Regions from separate parts of the Jeotgalicoccus sp. WY2 genome, predicted to be linked through region 2. Evidence: riboswitches for the same ligand, from Rfam matches in the RefSeq annotation. Region 2 holds a riboswitch; each other region holds the start of a gene.

Region 1 (11,069 bases), 330 kb from region 2:
CGGCAGCATGATACCGCCTGAGCCGATGCGGATATTTTTTGTCCGCGCTGCGGCCATCGCAATCAGCTGAGATGTCGCAGCTGATGCAAGACTTTTTATTATGATGCTCAGCGAACCAAAGTCTCTTGAATCCGAGTTTATCAATAAGTTCAGCATTGTCTAGGGACGCTTCGATTGCTTCCCTAACTGTCTGATTTTCCGAAATGCCCACAAGTTCAAGGACATTTAATGGTATATGTTTTGTCATTTAAATTAGTTCTCCTTTACGTATCTTATTAAGTCTTAATGTAATATATTCCATTACAATGAGATACTCTAATCATAAAACATCATATGATATAAAGATAATTAACTGTTTCAATTGCTTAAATAAATGAGAAGATTTCAACCTGATTAAGATATTTATTCTTTTAATACAAAAGGCGTGCATCCCTTAAGGAATACACGCCTTTCTGCGTCTCATTTGACTAGATTAATATAACATTATTGAATTCCGCTTTAGTTACTGGTGGGAGATAACGATCAGAACTTATTTGCTCTTCAATTAAAGGCTGTACTTCTGAAGTTCCCCCCTGATTCTCTTCAAGATTATTTGCGGCCATAATAATAAATACAATGAGTAAGGCTATACTGATCAGCATCAAAATGAAAAGTATAATTACAGTCATTTTAGATTTGTTGTTTTCTTTCATAAAAATATCTCCTAGTTTGCTTTGACCTGATTATATCACTCAGTGAATCACCCGGAGGGACTCCATTGTTATTTGTCGAAATTTATTCATAAAATTTCTAGACAAATATAGGTAATTTGGATGACATACTCTCATTAAATATTGTTTGTATCATAAATCTTAGTAAGTGAAAATTTACATTTCCAAATTTATGAAATAAATCTATTCCCTTTTACTAATGACACAGTTAAAGTTAAGGAGAGCCTATAATCCCGAACAACGGAATTTTAATAAAGTAGCCAGGAATGAGGAAATACAATGAGTTTAGAAAAAGATTCTGCAGATGCTTTTTCTCCCCGTTCAATAATTTCCCTATTAGCTTTAGTAGTATTCATAGGCATATTGATATGGTTGGGGTTTAATGTAAATGTTCCAGAACCTGAAGTTTTAAGAGAGATTATTCAAGGTTACGGCTGGGCAGGCTGGTTGATTTTTATCGGTATTACAGCCTTAATTGCCATTACACCGATTCCTGTCACCATACCAGCTTTAGTCGCAGGTTCTCTATACGGTGTTATAGCTGGCAGCTTGTTCTCCTTCACAGGTATATTGATTGGCTCGTGGATTGGGTATTGGTTAGCCAGATTTACCGGTCAAGACCTGACATTTAAACTCCTTGGCCGTCATGGACCAACGGTTGAAAAGTATTTGAGTAACGCAGGCTTCTTAGCCATGTGTACAGCGAGACTAATGCCAGGCTTACCATATTGGCCAGTCAATTACGGTGCAGGTGCCTTAGGTGTCAGTCAGTCCGCCTTTTTGTCAGCAACCTTTATCGCTTCCATACCGGGACAAATCTCACTCGTTGCACTTGGCGCTTTCGCTGTTAATCAGTCGCTCTTTAACGGAATCATCCTGGTTGTTGCTTGGATTACGGTACTCGCATCCACCTTTATCTCCTACCGTTATTGGCGAAATACCCGCAGCGAAAATAATTAATTAAGGTCGAAATCAGTAGTAGTGAAAAACCCCTAAGTTACTACCTATCTGAGACAGTAACTTAGGGGTTTTTGCTATTTTATATAATTAGTTTGTTTCATATGCTATTTCTGTAGTCTTTGATACATTTTTATCTTTACCTGATCGAAGCAGACGCAGTCCATTTAGTATGACTAGTATTGTAGAGCCTTCATGAAATAAAACGGCGGTTGGTAAATTGAGTAAACCAAAAATATTTAAAGTGACTAGTATTAAAATAACACTGATTGAAAACGTAATATTTCCAAGAATAATCCTATTTAATCTGCGGCTTAATTTAAAACTATAGAATAGTTTTTGCAGATTATTTTTTACAATTACGACATCGGAAGATTCCATTGCAACTGAAGAACCACTCCCCATCGCTATGCCTATATTTGCATTTGCAAGGGCAGGTGCATCGTTAATTCCATCACCAATCATTCCTACAATATGTTCTTTGTTTTGACTTTCATTCACATGTCTAACTTTATCTTCTGGGAGACTTGAAGCGTAGAATGTTGAAATTCCGACTTCATCCGCAACTTTCTTCCCGACAGTTTCATTATCACCAGTTAGAAGGATAACTTCCACTCCTGCTTTTTGAAAACTATCGACAGCTTGAACAGATTCACTGCGCACCTGATCAGCAAGAGAAAAGTATCCAATAATATTCTGGTTTTTTCCAACGAAAATATTTGTATTGCCGTCTATCATTTTAGCAGTGTAATCAAAAGGGTCTTTGAAATCTTTAAATGCGTCCGGTTTCCCGACGATAATGTCGCCTTTTTTCATACCTGAACCGACAATTTCTTCAACTGGCTCTGTCTGGTCAACACTCTCAAGATTCAAAGACGCAAATTTTTTAACAATCGCTTCAGCAATCGGATGACTTGAATGTTGCTCAATCGAAACGACTTCTTTTAAAATTTCTTCAGCAGCTACATAGTCAATGACTTTAAAATCTCCATATGTGAGGGTCCCGGTTTTATCACTAAATAGAATATCCATTGTACTCAGAGTCTCCATAGCAGCACCGCCTTTAAACAGAATGCCATTTCGAGCACCATTGCTTATCGCACTCAAAGTCGCAGGTGTTGCAGATGCAACGAGCGCACATGGGCTAGCTACTGTCAGCATCACCATTCCTCTATAAAATGATTCACTAAATGATAAGTCGACAAATGTATAGAGTATTACGATAAAAATTGGAACACCGATTAATACAGAAATAACATATTTTGATTCAATACGATCGATAATTTTTGATACTTTAGAAGGTCTATTTTGAGCCTCTTCTACCATACGTATAATATTTGAAAATACAGTTTCATCACTTGTTTTACTTACCTTTAGATTAAAAGAGTTTCCTTCATTTATCGTTCCTGCGAAAACTTCTGAATTACTTTCTTTCACAACAGGAACCGATTCCCCGGTTAGAGCAGATTCGTTCACAAAAGACTTACGATCAATATGTCCATCGATAGGAATTTGTTCTCCTTTCGAGACTAAAACGATATTACCTTTAATCAATTCCTCAGTAGGGATTTCTGTAACTTCACCATTATTAACCAAGCGTGCCGTTGAAGGAATATGTGACATTAATTCCGATATTGCTGTTGTAGATTTTTTCGTCGCATAATTTTCCAGAACTTCAGCACCCGCAAAAATAAGTAAGAGTAATGCACCTTCCGACTCATAATTAATAATTACAGCACCAATCGCAGCTAATATCATTAACAAGTCAACATTCGGAGACTTTTCTTTGATCGTTTCAGTCACTGCATTTTTTGCAGCAAAGAATCCCAAGAAGAAAATCGCGATATAGAATGAAATACTGTTGTCGATATTTGTAAATAAATTGAGCGAAAAACCAATAAGTATAAACAGAATACCTAATACCAGAAATTGACCGGCACGATTGCTAAACAGATATTTAAACATACACACGACCTCTTTCACATTACTTAATATATTTCCAGCAAGCACTCTAATTATTATTGTTTGTAAGTCCATTATACAACAATATAAATTTAAAAACACTTCTTAATTATAATGATTATAATTAAGAAGGATTAATAGGTGTTATTATTGCTTTTAGGAATCCGAACGTTATATTACTGATTCTCAATATCTAAAAGAGTTAGATTCACCGGGACAAACTGTGAACAAAGAGACGGTAGATTCATTGGTCAAGAAATTGATGACTTCCGAAGGACAGATAATGGAATAAGATTTTAAGAGAGAATATTGTATTGAATGGCTTTTAACTTTTATACGAGTACCATCAGGAAAATATGTATTTACAACGCTAAGATTATTACTTACGATAACTCTCAAGTTTTCACATATGTGTATTGTGTCTTAACACAAAGTCTTTGTATTATAATAAATAGATAGATAACTTTGAACAAAATTTATAAACGTTGGTATTTCAATGTTTATAGGGTTTTTCTATTTTACATATATGATTTAAATATAATTTATAACTCAAAAATCGTTATAATTTGAGTTAAGTATAGTGGTAAGATTATGACGTTAAAAGGAATACAATATTTACCACCAGAAGTATCTAAAGTATACGTAAACTACGCTCTTCTACACATCCTAAGATAAGTGAGCACATTCAAGCAGCATAGTCTTTTGCATGCTATCCTGCTTCTCTTTTACTTATTCTATTTATGATAACTCCCAGCTTATCACTTTATGATGCGGTTTTCTCTTAACGTTCCACCGAAATTTGTAATAAATAATTCCTTCTGATTACCGTATCTTCACCTAATTCAACACCCTATAGAAATAACTGATGCCTTTTTAATTCTTTGTCTAGTATTTATAAAACAACATAAAAACTCATCTATTTGAGATAGTTCACACTATATTTTTATACAGGATATTCACTCAGTTTCTCAATCATTTCATGATATAAAGCATTTGCTTCTTCTTTTCGAGAGATGCCATGAACATTCATTCTGCCATCTTTAAATAAGGTCAGCTTATATTTTTTATAAGTCAATAACTTAACAAATGCACTTGCCCTGATAGTTTTACCGGGCAGCTCCTGATTGAAAACCGATTCGTCGAACCTGAGTGTATATACACTTCCGCAATTAGATTGTACAGTGGCCAGCATATTTTTATTCAACTGTTCATATACCCGATTCTTACAGACCACACAGTCTTCATTCTTTAATTCATCTATATTTATCGTTTGAAAGCCGATTTTAAAAGTATCTACAGTAATGAGCTGCTTGGAAAAACCTTTTCCTGATAAATAACGAATGACTTCAGAAACTTCCATACTGGCAATGAGGGAAATCACAGGAGGAAGTACACCGTTGATTGCACAGCTTTCCCCTGTGGATGGCAGAGTTTCCATCAAACACTTTAAACAAGGTCCTTTAAAATCAATCCCATACACACTTCCCTTACTGCCTACAGCGGCACCATATACCCAGGGGATATCAAGCTTATGACAGGCTTCATTAATCAGAAAGCGAATTTCAAAATGGTCCATACTGTCAATTACAATATCCGGCTGATACTTTCTTAAGATTGCGGAGATGTTACTGGAATTTAATTCTGCATTGATCGGTACAATCTCAACATTACGGTTTATCTGACACAATTTTTCTTTGGCAGCATTAACTTTCAGCGTCATATCTTCTGCATCTTTTTCAGTATATAAAGCCTGACGATGCAGGTTGGTCATTTCAACAATATCCATATCGATGATGATGAGTTTACCTGCACCCATACGCACAAGCATTTCAGAAACGTGTGTTCCAAGTGCACCGGCGCCCATCACCATCAGTGTGGCTGAAATCAGATTTTTTTGACTATTCTCTCCAAATTCATTAAACTTCATTTGTCTGTCGTATCTCTCCATTAAAGAAACTCCAGTCCTTCAGCGGGACTTGAGGCCTGTGCAGAATACCTAACCGGAATACGTCCTGCATCATAACCCAGTACCCCTGCATCAATTGAAAGCTTCATCGCTTCTGCCATTTTAACCGGGTCTTTGGCATTCGATACAGCGGTGTTTAATAATACCGCATCTGCACCTAGCTCCATAGCATAGCACGCATCTTTGGGTGAACCGATTCCTGCATCCACAATAACAGGGATGCTGGATTGTTCTACAATATATCTTAAATTCAATGGATTATTAATACCGCGTCCCGTACCTATAGGAGAAGCGAGCGGCATAATCGCATGAACACCGAGTCTTTCGAGTCTTTTTGCAAGCACGACATCGTTTGAAATATATGGACAGACTGTATAACCTTTGTCCAGCAGTATTTGACACGCTTCGTATGTCGCAATTGGGTCAGGCAGTAATGTCTTATCATCACCAATAATCTCAACTTTAATCATGTCACAGACACCCGCATGTTTTGCGATTTCTGCGATGCGTATAGTTTCTTCCACTGTTTTCGCCCCTGCTGTATTCGGAAATGTCGTGTATTTTCTTAAATCAATATTTGCCAGCGGGTTGGGCAGGTCTTTATCAAATAAGTTCATACGTCTGACAGCGAAAGTCAGCACTTCTGTACCTGACGCTTCAATTGCTGCGGCCTGTATTTTCTCATCTGAGAACTTTCCAGTACCTAAAAATAGTCTTGAGTTAAATTTTAAATCCCCAATTTCTAACATATTATCCGCCTCCTACAAATTCTAATAATTCAAGTCGATCATTATTTTTCACTGCTTGTTGTTTAAATACACTTTTTTTAATCAATTCCCCATTGTGTTCCACTACAATACGATTATCATCTACATCCAGGTGGTCCAGCAGGGTAGCTATGGTAATATCCTTTTCAAAATAATGGAGTTCTCCGTTAACGGTGCACTGCATATTGTTTCATCCTTTCAAATGATAGATTTTTAAGTACTGCGACAGCTGGGAAATGTATTAACCACATTATAATGTCTAAGCAATGTAGCATTTGCTTACATAAAATTTAATATTTGCCATTCTTCTTTTAATCTGGTGATTTGATTGGGTGATGCATCCATAAGTGCAGAAATTGCCGAGATACCACTGAAACCTGCCGGTAATTGATTGATAGTTGTTGAATTGATACCTCCAAGTGCAACGACAGGAATATCATAAGACAGTGCATCACGTACTTCTTGATGTGTACGCGGCGGCAAAGATTTCTTTGAACTCGATTCAAATATATGGCCGTATAATACAAAGTCGAGATGATTGTCCTGTGCTTTCTTGACAGATTCAGGTAAATGAGCAGACATGCTGACTGAAATATCCGGATGTTCTTTTTTATACGTTAATGCAGTTGGATCGTTTTCTCTAAAGTGGATGGCAGTTAAACGAAAAGATTCCAGCAATTTAGTCGAAGTATGAATGATGATTTTTTCTTTGGGAAAACCTGAATGAATAAGCTGACAAAGGAACGATGATAACTCGTTGTCGGACATGGGTGTACGAAGTAAAAGATAATCGATACAGGATGAAATCGTATTGAAATGAATAATATCCTTGGAAATTAATATCTTAAAATGTGTAATTGCAATAAGCATTATGTCACCCCTTAACATAAAAAAAAGCGCTGCTTTTCTATATAGAAAAACAGCGCAAGTATGTATCAACATATATTACTTTCGCCACTTTCCTACGCCAGTATGAACTGTATCAGGTTCCCGGAATCCCAAAGTCTACACTTTAATCTCAGCCTTTTTCAAAGACACTTCCAGTGGTCTTAACTATTTAATTTTCCAATCAATAACCTCAAGTTACTCTAAAAAGTTAAATATTGCAAATAAAATTAGATTTTAATTATGCTGATAACTACCTTTTAACATTCACTCAATCATATAAAAACTAGAAAGCAGTACAGTTACAGAATTGAATTTGAATTGCGTTTGTTCCAATTCAAATAATTTGTGGTTTACTTGACGTATCTTTGTAAAGTACTACAATGATGTTAAATAGAAGATTCGCACTAGGGGTGTTTATATAAACTGAGATGAGGGAAACCTCAGACCCTTTGAACCTGATCTAGTTAAAACTAGCGTAGGAAAGTGTTACATCGATACAGTTGTATATCTATGTCTTTGTGGACATATAATTTACTCTCGATACGTAACTTTCCTATGAAGGTTGCGTATTTTTTTATTTTAAAAAATTATAGGAGTGATTTATTTGACAAGAACAGTTTTAGTAACGGGAAGCGGAAGAGGACTTGGTAGCTATATCGTAAAAGCACTGAGTGAAAAAGGCTTTAATGTCATAATTAACTACAACAAAAGTAAGGAAGAAGCAGAGAAGTTACAAAAAGAAATTGGCGCACAAGCGATTGCGATTCAAGCGGACATTACAGACCGTGAAGCAGTTGAACAATTAGTAAAAAAAGGAACTGAACATTTCGGCCAGATTGATGTTGTTGTAAACAATGCACTCGTTAACTTTAAATTTGATCCAACCGCTCAAAAAGCATTTAAAGATTTGACTTATAAAGATTACGAGCAACAGTTAGACGGGACACTAAAAGCTGCATTCAACGTATCACAAAGTGTAATACCACAGTTTTTAGAACGTAAAGACGGTGCAATTATTAGTATTGGAACGAATCTATATCAAAATCCTGTAGTACCATATCACGAGTACACCACTGCAAAAGCTGCTTTAATTGGGTTCACCAGAAACGTTGCAGCAGAACTTGGACAGTATGGTATCCGTGCAAATGTTGTTTCTGGCGGTTTACTGAAAACAACAGACGCAAGTGCAGTCACAACACCAGAAGTATTTGATTTAATCGCACAGTCCACACCATTGAGAAAAGTAACAACACCACAAGACGTTGCTAATATGGTTGTTTATCTTTGTTCTGAGGCAGCAGATGGGATTACAGGGCAAAACATCACGGTAGACGGCGGACTTACTATGAACTAGGCGGTATATATTATGAATAATTCTAAACAGTTAAATATAGGGATTTTAATGTATGGTGTGGGTCATCATCAGGCAGCATGGTTAGAAGATGATTCGAGTATCAATGAATTCACGACAATTGAATATTATGAAAATCTGGCAAAAATTGCAGAACGCGGAAAATTTGATGCCGTATTTTTCGCAGATTCACAAGCCTTCCCCGCAGATAGTGCAACAGAATTACCAGCGAGTTATTTTGACCCAGTTGTTGCATTAACTGCTATGAGTAAGGTCACAGATAACGTTGGACTTGTTTCAACTATTTCAGGTACATTTAATAACCCATTTACCACAGCAAGACAGTTACTCACACTGCAACACATAACAAAAGGACGCATGGGATGGAATCTAGTGACATCAATGACCGACCGCGAAGCACAAAACCACAGTATATCTAAATTACCTGAGCGAGCCGTTCGTTATAAGAAAGCGGATGAATTTGCTGAAGTCATGAATAAATTATTTGAATCGTGGTCAATTGAAAGCTACAATCCAGAGAAAGAAAATAACACAATTACTAAAAATAAAAATATTCAGCCATTCAATCACAATGGTGAAAACTTCCAAGTTAAAGGGCCGCTAACTTTACCTTTAAGAAAAGAGGGTAAACCAGTTGCTATGCAAGCTGGGGCTTCAAAAGAAGGTGTTGCACTTGCTGCGAAATATGCTGATGCCGTCTATTCAGTTTCTTGGAACTTAAGACAAGCAAATATTTATCGTGAAAAATTAAATCAAGCCATAAAAGAAAGCCGTCGTCCAAACAACTATATCAAAGTATTTCCAGGACTAGTGACTTACGTGGGTAAAACAAGAGAAGAAGCGCAAGAAAAGAAAGCAAAATTAGACAATCTACTTCCAATTGATACTGCACTTAATCAGCTCGAATTCTTTATTCAGCAAGATACAAAATCATGGAAACTCGACGAAAAAGTACCAAAATTGCCACCCACCGTCGAAGAATTCAAAGGACCTGTTGGACGTTATCAAACTGTTTTAGAAATTATAGAAGACAGAAATCCTACAGTCAGAGAATTACTCGGTTATCTTAACGCTGGAGGTGGACATTTAACCCTCATTGGCACACCTGAAGAAATTGTCGACGAATTAGAAAGATGGATGAATGAAGGTCGCAGATGGATTTAACTTGATGCCTCCAACACTCCCAGGAAGTCTTGAAGACTTTGTCGACTTAGTCATTCCGGAAATGCAAAAACGCGGCATTTTTAGAAGAGATTATAACGGTGAAACGTTTAGAGAAATGCTGGAACTCGATAAATATTAAGCTGTATGATTCCTAGGTGCACCTCAATTTTACGTTGTGTTTTTATATTGTGGCTGGGACATAAATATCTCCAGAAAAAATAATAACTTTTGAGAACGTATGTCCCCGAGCCCCAAGAGCGAAGGTTATAAAGGCTGAATTGCTTATTGATAACCCGGTAAAAGAGGATGAAGTCAAAACTCACAAAAAAACATTAACAGCTGAGACTCAGGTTTTCGCTTATATAAATCATTTTGCGGCAGACAGAGAAAATTTAATTATTCATTCCAATGTCAAAAAAGAAATCAGGGTTCAGAAAGTGAATAATTATATAGTATATTTGTTAATAGGTATAGCTTTCGGCCTTTTAGAAGTTTATTTTGTTAAAAACAAACAGATGAATAAATGGATTTACCAAGCATTATTTTGATAGCTTCTACAGCTCTATCTATACCATTTAGTGTCACTCACTTTGGTGCTAGTTTAATCCTATTTCAAGTTGTAGTACTTATGGGATTATATATAGAGGATTTGATAAATAAAAATAGAGAAAGTGATAAGATGAAATTTAAAGACTTATAATTCGAGAAATTTCATTGTATCTTGATACTTAACTCACCGTTCTAACAATTTAGGGCGGTGAGTTTATAACAAGTTTTCTTGTCATAATCAAATCTAGTTCCTGAATCACTTATGATACACTTCTAGTTATCCTCCAAACTAGTGAATGAACAAATTATACAGGTTGAATTTATATAAAGTAAGTTTGTCTATATTATATTCGACTATAGACGTAAAACATTTTCCAATATATAGCGTTAAGACTACATTCTCCATGCCAATTAAATTACGATTCATCTTTGACTCTTCATGGACATCAATCGCAGAACTTTTAATTTTCCTCTTTCTAAGCACTTCAACAAGAGTCATCTCATCTACAATCCTAACTCTTGCTGTGTTAATTAAAATCGCTTTTTCTCATTAGTTTAAATTCTACAAATATTGCTCTTATTTTTATCGTTAGCATAGGTGCATGCTCGGACTATTATGTATATCAGCGTGATTAATGTTTCTCTACATTCATTTCCTGTATGATAAAAATAAATACAGTTTTAATTTAGAGAGGAAGGTAATTGATGAACTACAAAGAAAAATGGGATATGGA
Region 2 (11,069 bases):
CGAACCCGGTCGGTTCCGTATATTTGATAACCGGTTCATAATCCTGCGATTTTAAATTGCGGATCAGTGCCTCTTCCAGCCGTGCTTTTTTACCCATGCCTGAAGTCTTATTAATAATAATCAATGCCTTCTTCATATTCCACCCTCCGTTCTGTATAAGTCTCTAACACTTATTATACCGCAGCAGCAGAACAGATTGGGGTAGATAAAACACGGAGAATATACTATAGTAAAAGCTGATACTAAAAACATGCCGACATAGTTTAATGGCAGAACGCAGCCATGGTAAGGCTGAAATGCGAGTTCGATTCTCGCTGTCGGCTTAAGAAAAGGGAGACTACCCAACATGATTACAATAGGTGCAGTGCTCCTTATTGTTTTGATTTACGCAATTGTTATTGCAAGACAGTTTTTTAAAGATACCGGGCTCAGTAAGGAAGTGAAAGAGAAGATGCTGGCAAAGGCATTTAAGGCAGCTTTCATTACTGTAACAGCCGGCTGGTTTTTCTTTGAATTATTTATGATTATGAGAATAGATCCATCATTTGAAGTCTATCGTCTTGTAATGCTGATTCTTGTGATTATTTCATTTATCGTCTTCGGGCTGAATTTAAAAGTACAGAATCAGCGTCCTGAATAAGTAATCTTTTATTTTAATGCCTCTTCATGATAAGATTAAGAAAATTTAAATAGAAGATTGTAGGTTAATATATGAAGAACTTAATTATTAGAGTAATTAAGGAAACAATGAAAGATCCTGTTAAAAGAGAAAAAGTGATGAATTACGTTAAGCCGATTATTTCCAACTATACAAATAAGAATAATAAGAAGAAATAGAGAAAAATCCGGTCCTCAAAGAGGTCCGGATTTTTATTATTTATCAATATCTATATTCTTTACTTCTCTGACCTTAACGTCTTCATTCTTCACTTCATTGACTCTGATATCATCATGCTTCACAGTGCCTGATACATGCTCCATCTTCTCAACGACTTCTTTTGTAATTACAATTTCTTCTGTTACCACATGTTCCTTAATTACTCTGATACGTTCTTTTGTTACCGGAATTCGAATAATCCCGAGGTCGTCATCCGAGTCTTCTGTATTGTTATAGGTTTCAAACAAAGGCTCGCCTTCAACTGCACGGCGTTCTACCGTGACGTTATCCATATTTACAGGGACATCAAATTCTTCAACTTTTGAATCCGTATATTTCTCAACGACAATTTCTCCTGTTTGGACTTTCTCTTTATTTACTGCAAGCCGTTCTTCACGAAGTTCAAATGTTTCTTCGCCTTCAGGTGTATCCAGTTCAGATTCATCATCAATATAAACAGCAGTTCTCCATTATTCAGAGCGTTCGAATAATTTTCACGTTCCTGATTCGTCATCGTGAGACGCTGGCTGCCGTCAAGCTGTATAAGCAGTTCTTCCAAAGTGTTTCCGGCAGTCATACGCTCGTTCACTCCCGGATAATCCAAGAGGAAATCCTCATAACCGCGAGTCGACACCACAGTTAATTTGTTCTCGGGTACTTTTAAATCTCTGTAATGCTGCAATCTTTCCTGTAAATGACGTTCATTTGCAATCAATTCAATTTGCCCCATAATGTCAAACCTCCATGTAAATTATTACTGCTTTATTCCCCGTATAGACTAAGTGCAAACGGATACCTTGTTGTGATACTCTTTACTTAAACAGCAACAGGGGGAGATGACTAGATGTTTATAGATGAAATCAACGCATTGATTGAAAGCCAGCCGACGAAAGATATTTCTTACAAGATTCAGTTTGATAATAAGGTGTACGTACATAATGAACACCAGGTATATCCTTCTGCCAGCACGATAAAGGTGCCGATCAGCTTAATTAATCTGCAGCAGCATTTTCATAACTATGAAGATATTTCACTTACGGTCGGAAAAAAGGTCGGGGGCTGCGGCGTACTTCATACGCTTCAGAGCGTTAAACGCCTGACGTTATGGGATACGATTGTACTGTCGATTATCGTGTCTGATAATACTGCGTCCAACATGCTGATTGATAATATCGGCATCGAGCGGATCAACGAAGGTTTTACAGCACTCGGTCTGCATGACACAACACTCGCACGTAATTACTATGACACGACAGGCATTAATGAAGGAAAACGCAACGCAACATCTGCCGCTGATATGTTCACGTCGATGCAGTACGTCATTAAAGAAAATGATGTGCTGCCGGAAGAACTCAGACAGGCATTCTTTGAAGTTATGAAAAAACAGCAGATTAACGACAGAGTCGGCGGATTTTTTAATATCGATGAAGACCAAGAGGCCGAATTTATCGCGTCGAAAACAGGATCTGTGACAGCGCTCGAGCATGAATTCGGCATGATTCAGCTTAACGGCAAACAGCTGCTGTTCTCGGTGTTCTCAAATAACTGGCCATCGAACCAAGAAGGCAAACATTTCCTGAATGAGCTTGGTAAAATATTTAAAAAATATATGGATTAGAAAAAAGGCCGGGACAAATTGTCCCGGCCTTTTGCAATTTAATTTACGCCGCTGCTTTACACGCTTCTGCACATTCGAAACATGCTTTCGCACATTGCTGGCAATGATCGTGGTCGTGTTTCTCACACTCAGTGCCGCACGCTTCACAAATCGTCGCACAAACGCCTGCAAGTTCTTTAACAAATGGTGAATTTCTCGTAATTGCTTGTTCTAAATATGCACACATGTCTGCACATTCGCGGTCCAGTCTAATGCACTCCGCCATCATTTTTACGTCCGATTCTTTTAAGCACGCGTCGAAACAATGATTGCACGCTTCCATACATTCGTGCAGTGTCTTAAGTAATTGCTGATGCTGTTCGTGAGCCATTCATTATTCCTCCTTAAAATTATATACAATTTATTAATTCCCGAAGCAAAATCTTTTAAACTGTAGTACAGTGGATGTGTAAAAAAATATAAACGGCTGGGGGCGCACTGTGAGTGCTGAGAGATAATATCGACCCTTTGAACCTGTAGGTTAGTACCTGCGCAGGGAAGTCTGAGCTGATATATGTATAAAATTTCAGCCCGGACCTTCTCATGAGGTTCGGGTTTTTATCGTCTTCAGCTGAAAAGAAAAGGGGATAATATAATGAAGTTTACTGACAGACTATGGAACAGTGTGGAGGATATTTGGAATGGATATCTTCGCCATCCGTTTGTGACCGGGCTAGGTGACGGTACGCTCGAAGTAGATAAGTTTCAGCATTGGCTGAAGCAGGACTATGTCTATCTGGTTGAGTATTCAAGGCTGATGGCAATCGGTGCCGAAAAAGCGCCGGATTTACAGACGATGAATATGTTTTCTGAAATGCTTCACGGGACGCTGTTTGGCGAGATGCAATTGCACCGAAAATATGCTGCGGAGTTCGGTATTGAAGAGAGCGAATTGCTTAGGACGGAATCTTCTGCTGTAAACACGGCTTACACGAGCTATATGCTGAATCATGCACAGCGGGGTGATGCGGCGTCTGTGGCCGCGTGTTTACTAGCCTGTGCGTGGAGTTATAACTATATCGGCAGAGCGTTAGCCGATAAAAACCCGGATCTGGAAAGTAATCCTTATAAGCAGTGGGTTGATACTTATTCCGGTGAGGATTTCAGCGAATTAAATGGTACGGCGATGACCCTTTTGAATGAACTTGCTGATGGGAAACCGGAGCGCGAGCTTAAGCAGCTCGAGGAAATTGTCGTAAAAACGAGTCTGTATGAGTATATGTTTTGGGATATGTGTGAGGCGCGTGAAGAATGGCCTGTTCAGCTGAACTTATAGCTGGTTATGATTTTGCATAAGTTTTCGAAATTGTTAAGGGTCGGTAAATTATGCATATAGATGTTTTATCTGAGGTATGGTGACAGTAACATCAATGATCAGTCTGGAATCTACTATACTTTTTAAGGAGCTGGAACTTTAGATGAAGAAACTTTTAACTGTCGGATCACTTGTAGGCGTATTAGCACTTGCAGCATGCGGAGGAGGAACAGAAGAAGAAGGTACTGAAACAGAAACTGAGGAAACAGGCACGGAAGGTACAGAGACTGAAACAGATACAGAAAGTACAGAAACTGAAGACGATGGTGCTTAAATAAAAATGAATATTATATTGCCGCGGGTGTTTAACCTGCGGCAATTTCTTATAGTTCTGCGGTGTTAAATCATCAAATTATGGGTATATACATATTAATTCAGAAATTAGGAGTGATCGGACTTATGAAGAAATTCGCAGTTGTTTCAACAATGCTCGCAGTACTCGCACTTGCGGCATGCGGCGAGGATACAGAAGATGAAGACACAGGCGTTGAAGAAACGGGCGTCGAAGAGTCTGATATGGAAGACGATATGCTCGACGATTCCGACGACGATGATGAAGAAGACAGCGAAATTGAAGATGATGATTAATAATTGATTAGGTGCTGCCGGGTTCGGCGGCATTTTTTTAATCAGAATGACTTTTTTGTGACTTTCAATGTTCCAGCAAATAATTTTAAGCGTTTTCATTTATAATGGACGGGAATCTAACAAAAACAGAGATGAGAATTTTGTCTCAGACAATTATGAAAGCGCAAACCCCTAATAAGGTAATACTGGGTGTTATTTTATCCATCCTGACTTACGGGCTGTTTGCCCAAGCATTTTTAAACATTGCACCTGAAGTTCAAGCAACTTACAGCACGACGAGCCGCAGTATTATTAACCTGTCTGTCAGTTTAACATCGCTGATTACCGGGATTTTCATGGTCGCAGCAGGAAACATCGCAGATAAGATTGGCTATACGAAGATTACTTATATCGGTATTTTCTTAAGTATTATCGGGTCAATCATTATTATTCTGCCATTCCATACATCATTTTTAATTATCGGACGTATTGTTCAGGGCTTCTCGGCAGCAATGATTATGCCGGCAACTATTTCAATTTTTAATAACATATTTGAAGGCGAGCAGCGCCGCAAAGCGCTCAGTTACTGGTCGCTCGGTGCATTCGGCGGTACCGGTCTTGCATCACTTTTCGCAGGAACGATGGCAACATTCGTTGCATGGCAGTGGATTTTTATCGTGTCGATTGTGCTGTCGATTATCGCTTTATTTTTACTTAAAAACATTAAAGACGTACAAGATAAAAACCGCGGGCCGATTGAATTCGACTTTGCAGGCTTATCTATTTTCGTTGTGATGATCGGTGCAATCAGTATTTTTATTACGCAGGGAGAGGTGCTCGGGTGGGGCAGTCTTACATCGATTCTGCTGATAGCGGTGTTCGTTATCGGACTGATTGTTTTTGTTATTGTAGAACAGCGAAAACATGCGCCGTTTCTCGATTTAACTCTGTTTTCGAATAAAGCATTTTTAGGCACTGTCGTAACGAACTTCCTGTTAAATACAGCGGTCGGTTCGCTCGCATTATTCAATATTTATACGCAGCAGGGACTTGGTATGACTGCATTTTCAGCTGGGCTTATAACGATTCCTTATATTTTAACGATGCTCATTGCCATTAAAATCGGAGAGAAAAGCATCGCTAAACTCGGGCCGAAACCTGCGCTTGTGTCTGCACCCTTACTCTTAGCTGCCGGGTTAATTATGCTGTCTCTGACATTCTTAGGCAGTACGGCATATATTGTTTCCAGCCTGATTGGATTCGGATTTTTCGGTATCGGTATTGGTCTGTTTGCGACACCGGCGCTCGATACGGCCGTGTCAACGACGCCGAAAAATAAAGTCGGCGTTGCGTCTGCGATTTTCAAAATGGCATCGACGCTCGGCGGGGCATTCGGTATTGCGATTATCGTCGCAGTTTACTCGGCACTGTCGAACACAGTTTCAGTCGCAGCAGCGGGGAGCGCGGCGTTTATCGTTAACGTTGTTCTCTTAATAGCGGCATTTGTCTTCGCACTGGTTGTCATTCCAAAAGTCAGTGTGAAAGATAAGTAGCGTGAAGCGGAACTTTTTATGAAGGATAAAAGTTGTGGTAGCATTGAATAAATAAATTGATGCGGGAGCGAATGAGTAATGAAAATTGGAGTTATTTCAGATTTGCATATCGATCGCTACAACAGCGAGACTTTGAAGCAGAAAGACTTTTCTCTCACGCTTGCAAATGAAGTGTCGAGAGAGGCGCTCGACATGCTGCTGATTGCCGGCGACATTTCAAACGACCACGTCCGTTCGTACCGCTTTATGCAGGAACTCGAGCAGATGACCGGTGTGACAATTTATTTCGTGCCGGGCAACCATGACTTTTGGAACTTCAGCGGGGATCAGAAAAGTACCCGCGAAATATATGATTTTTTTAAAGACACGAAATATTTTAAAGAAGGTTCGCCGATTGATCTCGGTGATGACTGGGCACTTGTAATGAATCCGGCCTGGTACGATTATACGTATGCGAGTGACCGTTTTTCTCAGGAACGTTTAAGTCAGCGGGAATTTTACGGCGGCACGTGGCAGGATAAAGTAAAAATAAATTGGGGTATGACGGATCCGGAAGTATCTAAGTTGATGGCGGAACGCGCCGCAGCTGTTTTGGAATCGGTGCGTGATAAAAAGATTATTCTGATGACACACGTCGCGACTCACAAAGCATTCCGTGTGCCGATGCCGAACCGTCTGTTCGATTACTATAATGCATTCATCGGCACATCGGACTTCGATCAGTTTTACGAAGACTACGATATCCGCTACAGCATTATGGGACATATTCATTTTAGACATCAGGTCAGTGAAGGCGGCACGGATTATCTCTGTGCATGTCTCGGCTATAAACGCGAGTGGCGGACGAAAGATATCGTGCATGAAATGCGCGATGCGCTGCAGATTATAGAGATTTAATGATCATGGACCGCCTTCGGGCGGTTTTTTCCATTTTGGCGGGAATTATTTCAGTATTTACAGGTTTATAAATTAACCTGTACGAAATAAAAATAAATCGCTGATTTTCCGTATATATAGTATGAAGGGACTTTTTATAAGGAGGAACTCATGATTATATCGGAACGGAAAATCAGTAAAGAACTCGCGTATTACAGAGCATTAAGTTTTCGGTGCCAGCTGAACGGTGAAGATGCGAAAAAATTATCGGTGCTGGAACGCGGGTTTGCTGGCGAATTTATTTACGATGAAGTATTTGATGATGTTGGGCACGGTTCTGTTTTTGTGTTCCGCGATATTTATTTAGGGATTGAAGATAGTGTTGCACAGTACGATGCGTTAATCGTGAGCGATGCGGGAATTACAGTTAACGAGATTAAAAACTACTCGGGTTTTTATCGTGTGGAAAAGGAGAAGTGGTTTGCCGGGAATTTTGAAGTTCCTGATGATCCGCCGTCTCAGCTGAAGCGTGCGATGAACAAACTGCTCAGGCTTCAGTACATTCACCGGCTGAATTTCGAGATATCAGGGAAAGTTGTGTTTCCGCATATTGATTTCCGATTGAACTGCGATAATCAGGAAGTGCGGAAAAAGCTGGTGATGCGGTCGGAGCTGCGGGATTATTTAAAGCAGTTTAAAAATGATTATGCAGGACGATACGCAGAAGGTATTGTGGACGCGATTTCGGCACATATTATCGATAATCCATATTTTGATAAAAGTGCGGATTTTGAAGCGGTGCGTAAAGGATTATATTGCGGAAACTGCGGGAGTTTTGAGGTTGAGAAATTATCATATCACTTCTTTTGTACTTCATGCGGGTCTAAAGAAACGAAAGAATATCACATCATTCGGGCATTGAGTGATTATACTGTTTTGTTTATGAATGAAAAACTGACAAGGAAACGATTTTTGGAGTTTATCGATTATAGACTAAGCCCGCGCACGGTTGTGAGAATGCTGGGTAAATATTGTACTCGTTTCGAGATGAGTACGGCGAGCTATTATGAATTTAATTACGGTACTTATGAAGATGTGGTTGGAAACCAGGAATATTTAGAAGATACAAGAATCATCTGACTAAAATTTAGATTGCGCGCCACCGAAAAACGACGGTGACACAGAACAGGGGATTGCGCGCCACCGAAAAACGACGGTGGCACAGAACAAGGGATTGCGCGCCACCGAAAAACGACGGTGGCACAGAACAAGGGATTGCGCGCCACCGAGAAACTACGGTGGCACAGAACAAAGGATTGCGCGCCACCGAGCACGATTATGATAAACATCCGACCTAATCCAAACAAAAAAACGCGCCGCCAGGCGCGTTCCCAAATAAATATTATTTTTTAACTTTGATTTCTTCGTATTTGGCGTGCCATTCCGGAAAAACGCGCTTGAAAATGACGGGCTGGAATTCGCCGTCTACTTTTTTAACGACAATTAGTGTTGTTGTGCCGTGCGTACAGACTTCGCCGTCACCATTGACGATTTCGAACCCGTAAATTGTACGTACACCGGTGTTTTCTTCGATCCATGTACGAACGAATGCGCGATCACCATACTTGAGTGATTTTGCATAGGTAATGTTGACGTTATGGACAGGTGCTAGGTATCCTTCGCGTTCCATTTTCAAATAATCATAACCGATATCTTCAATAAGCTGCATGCGTCCAAGTTCCAGCCATTTATAGCTGCCGTGGTAGATCACTCCCATCATGTCGGTATCTGCATACAATATCTGTATTTCTTTTTCTGCTACATAAGCGCTCATGAAATTTCCTCCTAAAGATAACTTAAGGTAATTATATCATTCTGCCTCAATAATATTTCAAAGGAGTTTATCGTTTTTGGTTAAAAGGGTATGATAGATAGATAAGGCAATCAGAAATGGGGCAAAATTGACATGAAATTACTGACTTTTGTAGATGAAACAACCGGAAAATATCATCTTGGTGTGCTGACATCTAAAGGTGTGCTGGATATTTCCGAAGATTTTGAAACGCTGCAGGATGTCATGGCGAACAAAGAAAAGGCAGAGGCTTTGATTGAATTTTATCTGGAAGCGGAGTATATCGAACTGAAGCGTATCGACGAACTCGAGCTTGGACCGGTAGTGCCGAATCCGGAAAAGATTATTTGTATCGGAGTGAATTATAAGCGCCATGCGGAAGAAATGAAAATAGAAATTCCGGAAATGCCAATTATTTTTTCAAAGTTTAATAATACGCTGGCTGCGCATAACAGTACGATAAAAATACCGCAGGATAAATATATGATTGATTACGAGGGCGAGCTTGCGATTATTATCGGTAAAGAAGGCCGCAATATAAACCGTGAAGATGCGATGGATTACATATTCGGCTATGCTAATGCGAATGATGTATCTGAAAGAAGCTCGCAATTTTCGACGAGCCAGTGGCTGGCCGGTAAAACATATGACGGATTCTGCCCGGTCGGACCGTATATCGCGACGTTAGGTGAAATCGGTGAACCGCATAAGCTGCGTATTAAAACGTATGTTAATGACGAGTTGCGCCAGGATTCAAACACTAATGACATGGTGTTTAAGAGCAGAGGACTCGTCAGTCATATTTCAAAATATATGACATTGAAACCCGGAGATATTATTTTAACAGGGACACCGGAAGGTGTAGCTTCAGGTTATAAAACGGCTGACAAACCATGGATTAAAGCCGGCGATACAGTCACGGTAGAAATAGAATCGCTCGGCCGTCTGACAAATCGATTTGAAAAGGAATGATGTTTGATGTCGATCTACGGAAAAATTCATACACTTTACAAAGGCAAAGTGAAAACTGTCGGCAATCCTGAAGCGAAGAGCAAAATGGATCAGCAGTGGGAGACCGGTGCGTTTAAAAGTCAGACTGATGAGCCCGTATTTTTATCGGAAGAAGGGCTGAAGGGCGACGAGTGTGCGGATAAGAAAAATCACGGCGGCGCTGAAAAAGCATTATTTGCGTACAGCCTTGCGCATTACGATAAGTGGCAGCGTGAGCTCGGGAATCCGGCAATTACAGCCGGCGGCAACGGTGAAAATATTGCGGTCATGCATATGGATGAAACCACTGTGCATATCGGTGATATATACGAACTTGGTGAAGCAGTAATTCAAGTATCGCAGCCGCGCCGGCCGTGCTGGAAACCGGCACGCCGTCATCAGGATATCGATTTAGCGAAGAAAATTGAAGATACAGGCCGTACCGGCTGGTATTTCCGTGTGCTTAAAGAAGGTAATATCCAAGCCGGCGATACATTTAAATTGATCGAACGACCATGTCCGGAATGGACGATTGCCCGGATGAACGAAGTTCTGTACCATAATCGTGGAAATATTGGTCTGATGGAGAATCTGCGGGATTCTGAATATACGCCGCCAAGCTGGAAATCAACACTCGATAAACTGCTTGCCGGAGAACAGATAGATGACTCAAAACGACTCTACGGACCCAACGTATAATAAAAAAAATGAGCAAGGCTGATTTCAGCCTTGCTCATTTTTCGTCATCCACTGTATCGCTTTCAGGATACCTTGATCCCAGTATGCGTAGTCGTGTTCCCCGGGACCTTCCTCGTATTTAAATGAAATACCTTTAGAGTCAAGAAATGATTTGAACTCCACGTTATCTTCATATATGAAATCTTCAGTCCCGCACATCATGTATAACTCAGGAAGTTCCTTAATTCCAGCTGCATCAATTCCACTCTCAACAATCTGCTTAATATCAAGCGGTGTCCCTGCAGTGGTCGTGACGTCCCCGATAATGCCGCGCATTTTAAAGTCCGGCCAGTCGTAATTTAACAGCCGTTCGATGTCAGTTGCACTGGACATAAAGCATGCTTTCCCGAAGAGCTCAGCTTGCTCAAATGCTGTTTTAATAACTCCGAAACCGCCCATGGAATGACCGGCTAAAAAGTTATCTTTCCGCTCTTTTGACAAGGGGAATACCTGGTGGGCGTAGCGCCACACTTCCATAATATGATCGGCATAGCTGTGACCGTACAGCATATTAGCATAGAAACTGTGGTCGCCATCCGGTAAAATGACTGCGATATTGTGTTCATTTGCGTAGCGTTCAACATTCGTAAACCGTAAATATGAATTGTTATCGCTCGATAAACCGTGAAGTATCATCACTGACG
Region 3 (11,069 bases), 1.1 Mb from region 2:
CCGTTGCCTGTCGTTTTAAAACGGTCTTTACCGTCAAACGCGAGACGGAAACTGACTTCAGGATAATTCAGCGCCATCCGCTGCATAATATCGATAATCTTTCCCGCTTCCGTACGCAGGTTTTTAATATATTTTAAGCGGGCAGGTGTATTAAAGAATAAATCTTCAATTTCAATGATTGTCCCGCGGCGTTCATGCCAGACGGTATCCTCATCGTATTTCCCGCCGCTGTATACAATTTTGAACGGGGTCGAATTATTTCGCATACTTTCCAAGGTCACTTTCGATACTGCACCGATACTGGCAAGTGCTTCCCCGCGGAAACCGAGTGAGCGTATTTCGAACAGTTCGTAGGCCGTATCGATTTTACTCGTCGCATGACGTTCAAATAAGAGCGTGCGGTCTTCATAATCAATGCCGTGGCCGTTGTCGACCACTTTAATCGATTCCATGCCGCTGTTAGTTATAAATACTTCGATGACCGTAGAGTGAGCGTCGAGCGAGTTTTCAACAATTTCCTTGACGATTGAACTCGGACGCTCGACCACCTCGCCTGCAGCTATTTTATTTTGTATATGAGCGGGCAATACGTGAATTTGTCCCATGTGCTATCCCTCCCCGCGTGCTTTGTTCACTAATTCATGCAATGTGTTCAGCGCCTCCATCGGCGTCATATTATTTAAATCAAGCGATGTTAATTCGGTTAATAGTTTTTTATCGTCTTTAGATACTGCTTCACTGTCACCGAGCGGCAGTTCCAGCTGGAAGATATCGTCCCGCTTACTCAGTTTCGGCTCATGGTTCTGATTTTCAAATGAGCTTAAATATTCAGCTGCCAGTTCCGTCACCCGGTCCGGCAGTTCTGCGAGTTTCGCGACATGAATGCCGTAGCTCTTCTCGACCGCTCCCGGTTTCACTTTATGCAGGAAGACCAGCTTGCCGTCGTATTCCGTCGCTTTAACGTGGACGTTCTGCAGCCCTGGCAGTGTGTCTTCCAGGTTCGTCAGTTCATGGTAGTGGGTTGAAAAGAGTGTCTTCGCACCGATTTCCTCATGAATATAGACGAGCATCGCCTGGGCGAGTGCCATACCGTCATATGTGCTGGTCCCGCGGCCGATCTCATCAAATATCAGAAGCGAGTCCTTTGTTGCGTGCTGGAGTGCTGTATTAGCTTCCATCATTTCGATCATAAATGTCGATTTACCGCTCGATAAGTCATCGCTTGCACCGATGCGTGTATAGATGGCATCGAATATCGGCAGTTTCGCGCTCTCTGCCGGCACTCTCATGCCGATCTGGGCCATAATAATGATTAAGGCCACCTGGCGCATGTACGTCGATTTACCGGACATATTGGGACCGGTAATTAAATAAATAAAGTTATCTTTCGTCATCGTGAGGTCGTTCGGTACATATGTGTTTTCGTTCAGCATGCGTTCAACGATTGGGTGACGCGCATCAATCAGGTCGATTGACTTGTCCGTTTTGAATTCCGGCGTCGTCAGATGATAGTCGTTTGAAACTAAGGCGAAGGATATCAGTGTATCGAGTGTCGAGATCTGCTCTGCTGTACGCTGCAGTCTCGTAATATAGTCCATCATAGCTGTCCGGAGTTCAGTGAACATATTGAATTCGAGTTTAATGCTGTCGTCTTCTGCTGTTAAGATCTGACTTTCCATTTCTTTAAGTCCGGTGTAATAAACCGTTCGGCATTTGTGAGTGTCTGTTTACGGTTATATTCAAACTTTTCGGCATCGAAGTTCATCGCCTGAACTTTGGAAATTTCCAGGTAATAGCCGAACACTTTGTTAAAGCCGATTTTTAAGTTTTTAATGCCAGTGCGTTCTTTTTCTGACTCGAGATAATTGTTCAGCCATGTACGTGCATTTGTGCTGATGTCTCTTAAATTATCGAGTTCATCGCTGACACCGTCTTTAAAGATTTTCCCTTCGCGGATTGTTTTCGGCGGTGTATCTGTTAGGACTACCAGGCGTTCATACGCATCTTCCAGGCTGTCGAAATTCTGGAATGTTTTGTTGTCTGTCAGTTTTAGTGATTCAAGTACTGCCTTTAATTCCGGCAGTCCGTGAAGCGAGTCGCGCAGCTGGACTAAGTCTTTTACGTCCACGTTGTTAAAGGCAAGGCGGCCGACGAGCCGTTCGATATCGTAAACGTGATTTAAAATGCCTGACAGCTGCTGGCGCTCGGTGAAGTTCTCGATTAGCGTCGTTACGATACTTTGCCGATTTTCAATTTCTTTTTTTGACACGAGCGGACGCTCGATCAATTTTCTGAGCTGGCGTTTGCCCATCGGTGTTTCCGTACGGTTTAAATACCAGAACAGAGAGCCTTTTACTTTTTTCGTCTGAATGTTTTCTAAGAGCTCAAGGTTTGAAATGGCTGCATAATTTAATTTCATAAATGTATTGATACGGTGTTTTTCCACCGTCTTTAAATGTTTCAGTTCCTGCATATTTTGTGCACGAATGTAGTTTAACAGCAGATTAATCGCGTGATGTTCATCGACATCATCTTCATAGTCATAATCTGAAGGAGTGTCTGCTTCAAACACCGTATAGAGCGGCGGATCATTATAAATGCTATGAATGATATGTTCACTTTTAGCATTCGTGACCAGTTCCCGGGCGCCCAGTGTTTCTATTTCACTTTTCAGTTCTGTCTGGTCGCTTGTTGAAAAGGCGAAAATTTCACCCGTTGAAATATCCGCATAGCTGACTCTGTTCTGCCCTCTTCTTCATGCAGCGCCAGAATGAAATTACTCGCACCGTCGTCCATACCGAAATCATCGATTAAAGTACCCGGCGTAATTACACGGACCACTTCTCTTCTGACCATGCCTTTCGCCTGCGCGGGATCTTCCATCTGTTCACAGATGGCCACTTTAAAGCCATTCTCGATTAGTTTTGCTATATAGTTGCGCGCAGAATGATATGGCACGCCGCACATCGGTATCGGATCTTTACTTTTATCGCGTGAAGTTAATGTGATTTCGAGCACTTTGGCAGCCGTGACTGCATCGTCGTAAAACAGCTCGTAAAAATCTCCCAGTCTGAATAAAAGTAAGCTGTCCGGATGATTATCTTTAATTGAAAAATACTGTTTCATCATCGGTGTTGGTTCCCGCATTTTAACACTTCCTAAATTAATCTTGTCGTATTATTATAACACGCACCGACGCTTATATCCGCAGTAAGACTCCGTGTTTTTCCAATTGTTTTAAGATGATAAACGATGTAAGAGCGCCGATAAAACTGGATACGAGAAAGGCTGCAGCGACGATGGTGAAAATTTGTTGGTCGAGCTCCAGCACGATGATGAGCGGGTACAAACTGAGTGCCCCGAGTATGCCGGTGCCGAGAACTTCACCAGCTGCAGCGAGCGATAACTTTTTAGTGTATTTGTAGAGGAGCCAGGCAGCGAGCGCGCCGATCATACTGCCGGGATAGGCGAAGACGGTCCCCGTACCGAATAATATTCTGATTGTAGACGAGATAAACGCCTGCACGATCACCCAGGGACCTGTGATGACTGCACCAAGCACATTGATTAAATGCTGCATCGGTGCCGCGCGTATGATTCCGATTGGAATTGTGATAAGCGAACTCAAGATAACGTTTAAGGCGACGAAAGCTGCGGTGAAAGTCATGTTTCTAGTAAGTTTGTTGATGGTGGTGCCTCCTTTTGATTACATTTTATAATTGTTCGAGTTATGTTTGCTGATGCGGTCGGGAATTCGTTATTGACCGTATGTGGTTCTCTCATACGGTCGAAGATTCTTTATTAACCCGATGTAAGTCGTTCATGCGGTTGGAGATTTGTTATTAACCGCATGTGAGTCGTTCATACGGTCGCAAAGTATTCTTTAACCGCATGTGGCCTGTTCATGCGGTCGGTGTATTGTAAAAACATACAAAAATGGCGCTGAAACACTCTATAATTCAGAGATTTCAACGCCATTCAATATGTAGCTGATGCTTATTTAAACTGGTCCGGATCGCGGTTTGGTTTGTTGCGGACTGCAGCGCCTGTTTCACCCTGCATCAGGTCTCCGCCTGTTTGTTCGATGATTTCGCTTGTAACTGTTGAGCTGATTGCATGCGAAACCATTTGCAGTAATTCGTTAACGCCTGCCTGTGATTCTTTAAACTGATCTACAAGCGGCATTTCGTCTAATTCCGCTTCGATTTTAGCCAGTTTTTCTTCCGTCATCTGGTAAGCGCGTTCTTTACCGTAGTTTTGGAAGTTTACTGCCTGCTGCTGCTGCTTTTAAGACTAGCCATTTTTTCGCGGATATCATTATTCTCGTGAATTTTAGCTTCCGCTTTCTGGAAGAATTCAACCTGTTCTGTTTCCGCCATCATTTTACCGAGCTTTTTTGCTTCTTCTATTATTTCCTTCTTAGTATACATTCGAAGTTCCACCTTTTAGTTGATATATACCATTCATTATATATGAAAGCATTCATTTATTAAATGTAAATCTCCTGATTCGTTTGTCAAAGTACAAAAATGCACATCCCGAATATAAGGATGTGCATAACGAATCTATGCCACTTCCCTACGCTGGCATAATCCAGATCAGGTATTAAGAGTATTTCTCAGCCTCAAAAAGGCACCTCCAGTGGTTGTGCAATATTTAATTAAGTCCATCTTAACTTACTAGGAATAACTTGTAAAATATCTTACTGATTCAACATATCATGATATTTACCTTCAAGCTTCAGCAATTCTTCTTCCGTTCCCGCTTCAAGCATTTCTCCCTGATCCAGAACAAATATACGGTCGACGGCTTTTATCGTGTTGAGACGGTGGGCGATAATAATACTCGTCCGCCCTTTCATCAGCCGTTCGAGCGATTCCTGAATTTTTAACTCTGTAATTGTGTCGATGCTGGATGTGGCTTCATCGAGGAGCAGTATTGCCGGGTCGGTAATGAGTGCCCGCGCAATTGATATCAGCTGTTTCTGTCCTTGCGAGATAAAGCCTTCGTCTAAGTCGAGCACTGTATCGTAGCCCCGCTCAAGCGTCATAATAAAGTCATGGGCATTGGCAACTTTCGCCGCTTCTGTCACCTCATCGTCTGTTGCATCCATTCTGCCGTAGCGGATATTTTCACGGATGGTCGCTTCAAACAGATACGGATCTTGCAGCACAAACGCAGTCTGAGAACGGATATTGCTCCGCGAATAGTCTGTAATATCCACACCGTCTACAAGGATGTGCCCTTTATCGGTTTCATAGAACCGCGCGAGCAGCTGCATCACCGTCGTCTTGCCTGCACCTGTGGCACCAATTAATGCGACCGATTCTCCGGAATTGACTTCAAATGACAGGTCCTTAATCGTTGGATGGTGCTGCTCCTTGCTGTATGAGAATGTGACATCTTTAAATTCAATGTGTCCTTCGATTGTCTTATCCGTAATTTTTCCGTCGTTTGATTCTGCCGGCGTATCGAGTATTTGGAATACGCGTTCCGCACCGGCAATCGCTGACAGTACCTGGTTTAACTGATTCGATAAATCCGCGAGCGGACGTGTAAACTGGCGGGCATATTCCGCGAACACAACAATCGTTCCGACTGTAACGACACCGTTTGTCGTCAGTGCCAGAATACCGCCGGCGCCGGCAACAATCGTAAATGAAATATTGTTCAGCATGTTCATTATTTTCGGAATGAAGCCGGAGTACAGGTTCGCCCAGAATGTAACTTCTCTTAAGTTTTTAGCACGGACTTCAAAATTCTGTACCGCACGTTCTTCCTGCGAGAATACTTTAACGATTTCCTGGCCGGACACGATTTCTTCAATGTAGCCGTTCATTTCACCTGTACGGCGCTGGCGCATTTTAAAAAGCGGGCCCGTACGTTTCGTAATAAATCTGACACTGACAATTAATATCGGGATAATCAGTGCCGTCAGGAATGTTAAGAGCGGACTTAAGTAAAGCATGACTGAAAACGTCCCGAGCAGCGTCACAATACTCGTTGTAAACTGGATAAACGATGAGTTCATCGTCTGCGACAGCGTTTCAATATCGTTGGTCATCCGGCTCATTAATTCACCATGCTGGCGTTTATCGTAAAATGTCACCGGCAGTTCTTGCATATGTTCAAACAAATGGTGACGCAGATTGTAAATCGTGCGCTGCGACAGCCCGACCATCAAATACGCCTGAATAAATGTCGTTAACGACAGCAGCAAATACGTTGCCAGAAGAATCATCAGGATTCTGAACAGGCCGCCGAATTCCCGCGGGATAAAGTAAAAGTCGACGATGCGTCCGACGAGGAATGGTCCGACGATGCTTAAGAGACTTGTTACGACGACGAGCGAAATTATCAAGTACAGACGTTTTCGTTCACCGCGCATAAATTGCCAGATACGCTTTAACGTTCCGCCCATATTATCTGCTTTTTTTATTGGCCTGTTTATTGCGCTCCATATCTTCTTTCGTTATGAGAGGTTCATGCCCAAAGGGTCGTGCAAAAAAGTTAGTCATCGAGATGCCCCCCTTGTTTCTGCGATTCGTAAATGTCTCTGTACAGTTCTGACGTTGCTAAAAGCTCTTCGTGAGTACCCAGTGCAGAAATTTCACCGTCATCTAAAAGAAGTACACGGTCCGCCTGTTCGGCAGTAGAGATTTTCTGAGTAATGACGATGCGCGTTACGTTTTCGCCTTCCAGTGCATCCCATAAATTATTCTCAGTTCTGACATCCAGCGCTGAAGTTGAATCATCGAGAATAAGAATGGACGGTTTTCTGACGAGTGCCCGTGCAATCGACAGGCGCTGCTTCTGCCCGCCGGACAATGTTACACCCATTTGCCCGACCGGCGTCTCATATGTCTCATCGAAATTCATTATATTGTCGTGAATCTGTGCTTTTTCAGATGACATAAATACATCATCTTCATCAGCGTGTAAATTCCCCCAGAGCAGATTTTCGTATATGCTGCCGGTGAATAATATGGCACGCTGCGACACGTAACCGATTGTCTGTCTGAGTTCCGTCGTACTCCAGTCGAGCACATTTTTCATTAACGATCACTTTTCCGTCAGTCGCATCGTACATATTCGGAATCAGACTAATCAGCGAACTTTTGCCGGAGCCGGTGCCGCCCATAATAACAAAGTTTTCATTGTCGTAAATTTCAAATGAAATATTTTTCAGAACATAACGGCCTGTGTTTGGATATTTGAAGGAAACATTATCGAATTTAACCGTGCCTGCACCGTCAGCCGCATCAAACGTGTCTTTATCCTCTGCAGCAATCGGTGCATGAAGTATTTCACTAATACGGTCACTCGAAGCTTTGGCGCGGGACGAGGCGATAATCAGAAACGCGAACATCGAGAATCCGCCCTGCATGCGGAGCGCGTAGTTGATTACGGCAACGATTTCCCCGACGGCAACTTCATTCGTCTGAAGCAAATCAGATGCCACCCACAGTACCAGGAGCAGACTGCCGTTCATAATTAATAAAAGGACAGGCAGAATCGATTCCATCAGTCTTAAGGCAAAAATTGTATCGTCGCGGAGTTTCGCTGCGACTTTAGCAAATTTCCCGGTTTCGTATTCACCTGAGTCATTGGCTTTTATCAATCTGACAGCTTCTAAATTCTGCTGAATAAAACGGTTAATTCTGTCCAGCCAGTGTTGCACCCGGAGAAATATTGCCGCACCTTTTCGCGCTGCGAAAAATAAGAAAATAGCGAGGACCGGCGTCAGTATTGATAAATACAACCCGAGCGTCGGATTGACGATAAATGACATAATCAGGGAACCGACGACTAAGAGCGGCGCCCGGAACAGTATCCTGAGACTCATAAAGAGCAGCATTTCCGTCTGCAGCACATCCTGTGTCATTCTCGTAATAAGACTCGATGTTGAAAAACGCGATAAAGTCCCGAGCGTAAAGTTCTGAACCCGCGTAAAGATTGCCATCCTGAGATCATAGCCGAACATGTTCGTCAGATGACTCGTAAAATATGTATTCAACAGACCAGCAATGAGTGCAATAATCGATATTGCGAACATAATAACCAGGTAGAATATAACATTGTCAATACTGTTAATCATAATTCCGTTGTCGATGACCTGCTGAATAAACAGCGGCTGAACAAGTTCGACAATCAGTTCCACAAACATAAAAATTAAAGCAATAAAAATCATCCATTTGTACTTCATAGCGTAGCGATAAACTGTAATCATTGTATAACCACCCTTTGTTTCTGTGACGTAAATGTCTTCGATGACAATCTTTCGAAAACCGAATTAATTATATTATGCCATAAAAGTGACATAATTTTCATTAAACTTGAACTGAATTGAATAATTTTATTTTTTAATGCAAAAACGGACGCATTTTATGGATGCGCCCGTTTTCATTACTCTTCGATTTTGAAGTTTTTAATTGTCTTACTGTCAGTGTCGATAATTACACCGCTGATTATTCCTTTACCTTCATCAGGCACAACGTGACGTTCAGGCAGATTTGTAATAAATCTGCGGATTACTTCGTCTTTACGGATACCTAATATCCCATCTTTAAAACCAGTCATGCCGACGTCAGTTATGTAAACTGTACCATTTGGCAGGCGCGTCGCATCATTCGTCTGAACATGCGTATGTGTACCTACTACCGCATTCACCCGGCCGTCTAAATGATAGCCCATCGCGATTGACTCGCTCGTCGTTTCACTGTGGAAATCGACGAAAGCTGCATCGTATTCATGCTCTTCTAGAATTTTATCGATTACTGTGAACGGATTTTCAATCGGCTCGAGGAAACTGCGCGCCTGCAGATTAATGATTAATAATTTTTTACCGTTAATGTTAACGACGCGGCTGCCGTCACCCGGCGTACCTTCCGGAAAATTCGCCGGGCGCACCATTTTGACATCCGTATCAAATAAATCATAGACGTCGCGTTTCGCGAACGCATGGTTACCCAGTGTGATAAAATCCGCCCCGCCATTTAAAATTTCTTTATAAGTACTTTCTGTAATACCCTTGCCGTGTGCCGCATTTTCACCATTCACAATCGTAAAATGTGCACCGTGCTCTCTTTTAAGCCCCGGCAAATAATTTTTAATCATGCGTCGGCCAATTTTTCCGACAACATCTCCAATGAAAAAATTCTCATCAAATCACCCTATCTATTTGCTTAATTATACATTAATTTTGCGTGGATAATAGAGAGAGTTTGGCGGGTGGGTGTGATTTTATGTCATTTGTGCTTCTCATGTCGCTCGTTGGGGAAATTAGGTCTAATTACCCAACACGACGAGTTCATTAGGACTTTAACGCTATTCGTCCCATTTGATGGGCTCGTAGGGTCGATTATGATTAATAGTCCCAATGAGATCGTTCATTAGGGTGATTACGTCTATTCGTCCCCACGTGGCCGGCCATACCCTTTGACTATTCAAATTTTACAATTGTGTTCTTGTATCTTCGACCAGCGGTTGTCTTCAAAGCATCATTAAAATCATAATACTTAAAAGTATGTGTTGAGCTCCTTCCTCTCTTCTCAATATTACAATGTGCATTCATGAACCGTGCAAGTGTCGATTTTGTTAGCTGATTATTTATTAGATAAAGTATAGATTTTTTAGTGATTGGTTGATTATAAAATAGATATTTATGATCGCTAAGTGCACGTAAAAAATGCGTTTCATTTGTTTCGGTTGTTCCGCAGTTACTGCAAGTAAAATGAAAACGTCTTTTTACCTGCTTAAAACTTTTGCATTCACCACAATAAATTCCTAAACGCAGCCTGTTTATATCTGCCTTTTCGTTGAAGTATATTTATTAACTTTGTTATTATTTATGATGTTAGCAATTTTCTTGGCTTTGTCTCCCTTCTGACTGTTATTTAAGCTATGAAGATAACTCCTTAAATGACTGCGAACAATAACTTTATCCCATATACCGTCATTTTCACTCGTCAACCGGAAATCATCGTTGATAAAAAAATGCAGCATCCACTTCAAATTTTACTGATGAATTCTTACTTAATTTCATTAGTTTACCTTTTGCTCTTCTTAGCTGTGCAAAGGCATCATCCTCCAGTGAGGTTCCATTTCTATACCAATCATCTTTAGTGTAATGATAGTCACCATGAAAATTTTTAATTTCATTTACTGTTACTTTATTATCTGTTATTACAATACTGTCATATTGAGTCACGGTATTTCCTACTTTCAGATAAACATCTCTAAAAATATAAACATTAGAATGCCCAGTCTCCTCAAAAATTTTATCGTACAAACATTCACCTTCAAAACCTTTTTTCAAAATCTTCATTTGATATTTTCATTACGAGATAATTCTGAACGTGCGGAAAGAGCGTTATAGTACAAAAGTTCAACTGGTATTTCTCGATAATTAATAAACAAACTATCTCCTCCTAAATATAAAAAAGTATCTCTTATACTATATATACGGAGAAATGATGATTTCCTTTTAAAAAAGTTACTTAAATACAAAAATAGCAAACTGGTTTACTTATTACACAAGTTTATATATTTTTTCCCATATAATGTATGTGACACTTTCACGAATACTCTATAAATCTGTATAGCTTCATGGGTATAATTAAAGTTTAGGTATGTAGATAAACTGATGACTTTCAGATGATTATAATGTCGATCGATGGGGATGCTCACATTGGGACGATAAAACTTATTTGCCCCATCGTGGACCGCTCATTGGGACGATAAAACTTATTTGCCCCATCGTGGACCGCTCATTGGGACGATGAAACTTATTTGCCTCATCGTGGACCGCTCATTGGGACGATAAAACTTATTTGCCCCATCGTGGACCGCTCATTGGGACGATAAACAAGAAAACAAAAAGACCAGAGACTCCCGTCTCTGATCTTTTTATTTTGCGTATTCTATGGCCCTCATCTCGCGGACAACTGTCACTTTTATGTGTCCTGGATATTGCAGTTCATCTTCTACACGTTTCTTAATGTCTCTTGCAAGACGATGTGCTTTTAAATCATCGATATCTTCAGGGCTTACCATTACGCGGATTTCGC

What was found. Region 2 has a riboswitch for thiamine pyrophosphate ahead of tenA (thiaminase II). Riboswitches for the same ligand answer to the same signal wherever they lie in the genome.
Region 1: it holds a riboswitch for thiamine pyrophosphate, as region 2 does, so the genes downstream of both, G4D76_RS08250 (thiamine phosphate synthase) here and tenA (thiaminase II) in region 2, are expected to answer to the same signal.
Region 3: it holds a riboswitch for thiamine pyrophosphate, as region 2 does, so the genes downstream of both, G4D76_RS13785 (RicAFT regulatory complex protein RicA family protein) here and tenA (thiaminase II) in region 2, are expected to answer to the same signal.

The regions. Positions count from the first base shown of each region.
Region 1 is NZ_CP049818.1:1,413,197-1,424,265, reverse strand. Features, by position in the region: gene G4D76_RS08285 (LLM class flavin-dependent oxidoreductase) at 1-156, opposite strand, end outside; gene G4D76_RS08280 (hypothetical protein) at 468-692, opposite strand; gene G4D76_RS08275 (TVP38/TMEM64 family protein) at 990-1,670, shown strand; gene G4D76_RS08270 (heavy metal translocating P-type ATPase) at 1,758-3,632, opposite strand; gene G4D76_RS08265 (HesA/MoeB/ThiF family protein) at 4,573-5,577, opposite strand; gene G4D76_RS08260 (thiazole synthase) at 5,577-6,344, opposite strand; gene thiS (sulfur carrier protein ThiS) at 6,346-6,546, opposite strand; gene G4D76_RS08250 (thiamine phosphate synthase) at 6,642-7,232, opposite strand; TPP riboswitch at 7,305-7,414, opposite strand; TPP riboswitch at 7,647-7,749, shown strand; gene G4D76_RS08245 (3-oxoacyl-ACP reductase) at 7,855-8,604, shown strand; partial or broken gene G4D76_RS08240 (NtaA/DmoA family FMN-dependent monooxygenase) at 8,617-9,925, shown strand; gene G4D76_RS08235 (hypothetical protein) at 10,065-10,334, shown strand; gene G4D76_RS16845 (NAD(P)-dependent oxidoreductase) at 10,625-10,867, opposite strand; gene G4D76_RS14970 (hypothetical protein) at 11,041-11,069, shown strand, end outside.
Region 2 is NZ_CP049818.1:1,079,989-1,091,057, reverse strand. Features, by position in the region: gene G4D76_RS06455 (diacylglycerol/lipid kinase family protein) at 1-136, opposite strand, end outside; tRNA gene G4D76_RS06450 (tRNA-Thr) at 253-323, shown strand; gene G4D76_RS06445 (hypothetical protein) at 347-640, shown strand; gene G4D76_RS15885 (hypothetical protein) at 712-837, shown strand; gene G4D76_RS06440 (YsnF/AvaK domain-containing protein) at 874-1,227, opposite strand; gene G4D76_RS06435 (hypothetical protein) at 1,254-1,607, opposite strand; gene G4D76_RS06430 (serine hydrolase) at 1,722-2,495, shown strand; gene G4D76_RS06425 (four-helix bundle copper-binding protein) at 2,539-2,865, opposite strand; TPP riboswitch at 2,954-3,050, shown strand; gene tenA (thiaminase II) at 3,130-3,810, shown strand; gene G4D76_RS06415 (hypothetical protein) at 3,953-4,123, shown strand; gene G4D76_RS06410 (hypothetical protein) at 4,249-4,437, shown strand; gene G4D76_RS06405 (MFS transporter) at 4,578-5,969, shown strand; gene G4D76_RS06400 (metallophosphoesterase) at 6,048-6,866, shown strand; gene G4D76_RS06395 (nuclease-related domain-containing protein) at 7,017-7,985, shown strand; gene G4D76_RS06390 (acyl-CoA thioesterase) at 8,248-8,679, opposite strand; gene G4D76_RS06385 (fumarylacetoacetate hydrolase family protein) at 8,812-9,669, shown strand; gene G4D76_RS06380 (MOSC domain-containing protein) at 9,676-10,386, shown strand; gene G4D76_RS06375 (alpha/beta hydrolase) at 10,411-11,069, opposite strand, start outside.
Region 3 is NZ_CP049818.1:2,395,620-2,406,688, reverse strand. Features, by position in the region: gene mutL (DNA mismatch repair endonuclease MutL) at 1-605, opposite strand, end outside; partial or broken gene mutS (DNA mismatch repair protein MutS) at 609-3,147, opposite strand; gene thiW (energy coupling factor transporter S component ThiW) at 3,200-3,667, opposite strand; partial or broken gene G4D76_RS13785 (RicAFT regulatory complex protein RicA family protein) at 3,997-4,430, opposite strand; TPP riboswitch at 4,559-4,650, opposite strand; gene G4D76_RS13780 (ABC transporter ATP-binding protein) at 4,703-6,421, opposite strand; gene G4D76_RS17310 (ATP-binding cassette domain-containing protein) at 6,511-7,002, opposite strand; gene G4D76_RS13775 (ABC transporter ATP-binding protein) at 6,932-8,230, opposite strand; gene G4D76_RS13770 (TIGR00282 family metallophosphoesterase) at 8,407-9,150, opposite strand; gene G4D76_RS13765 (nuclease-related domain-containing protein) at 9,980-10,327, opposite strand; partial or broken gene rny (ribonuclease Y) at 10,909-11,069, opposite strand, start outside.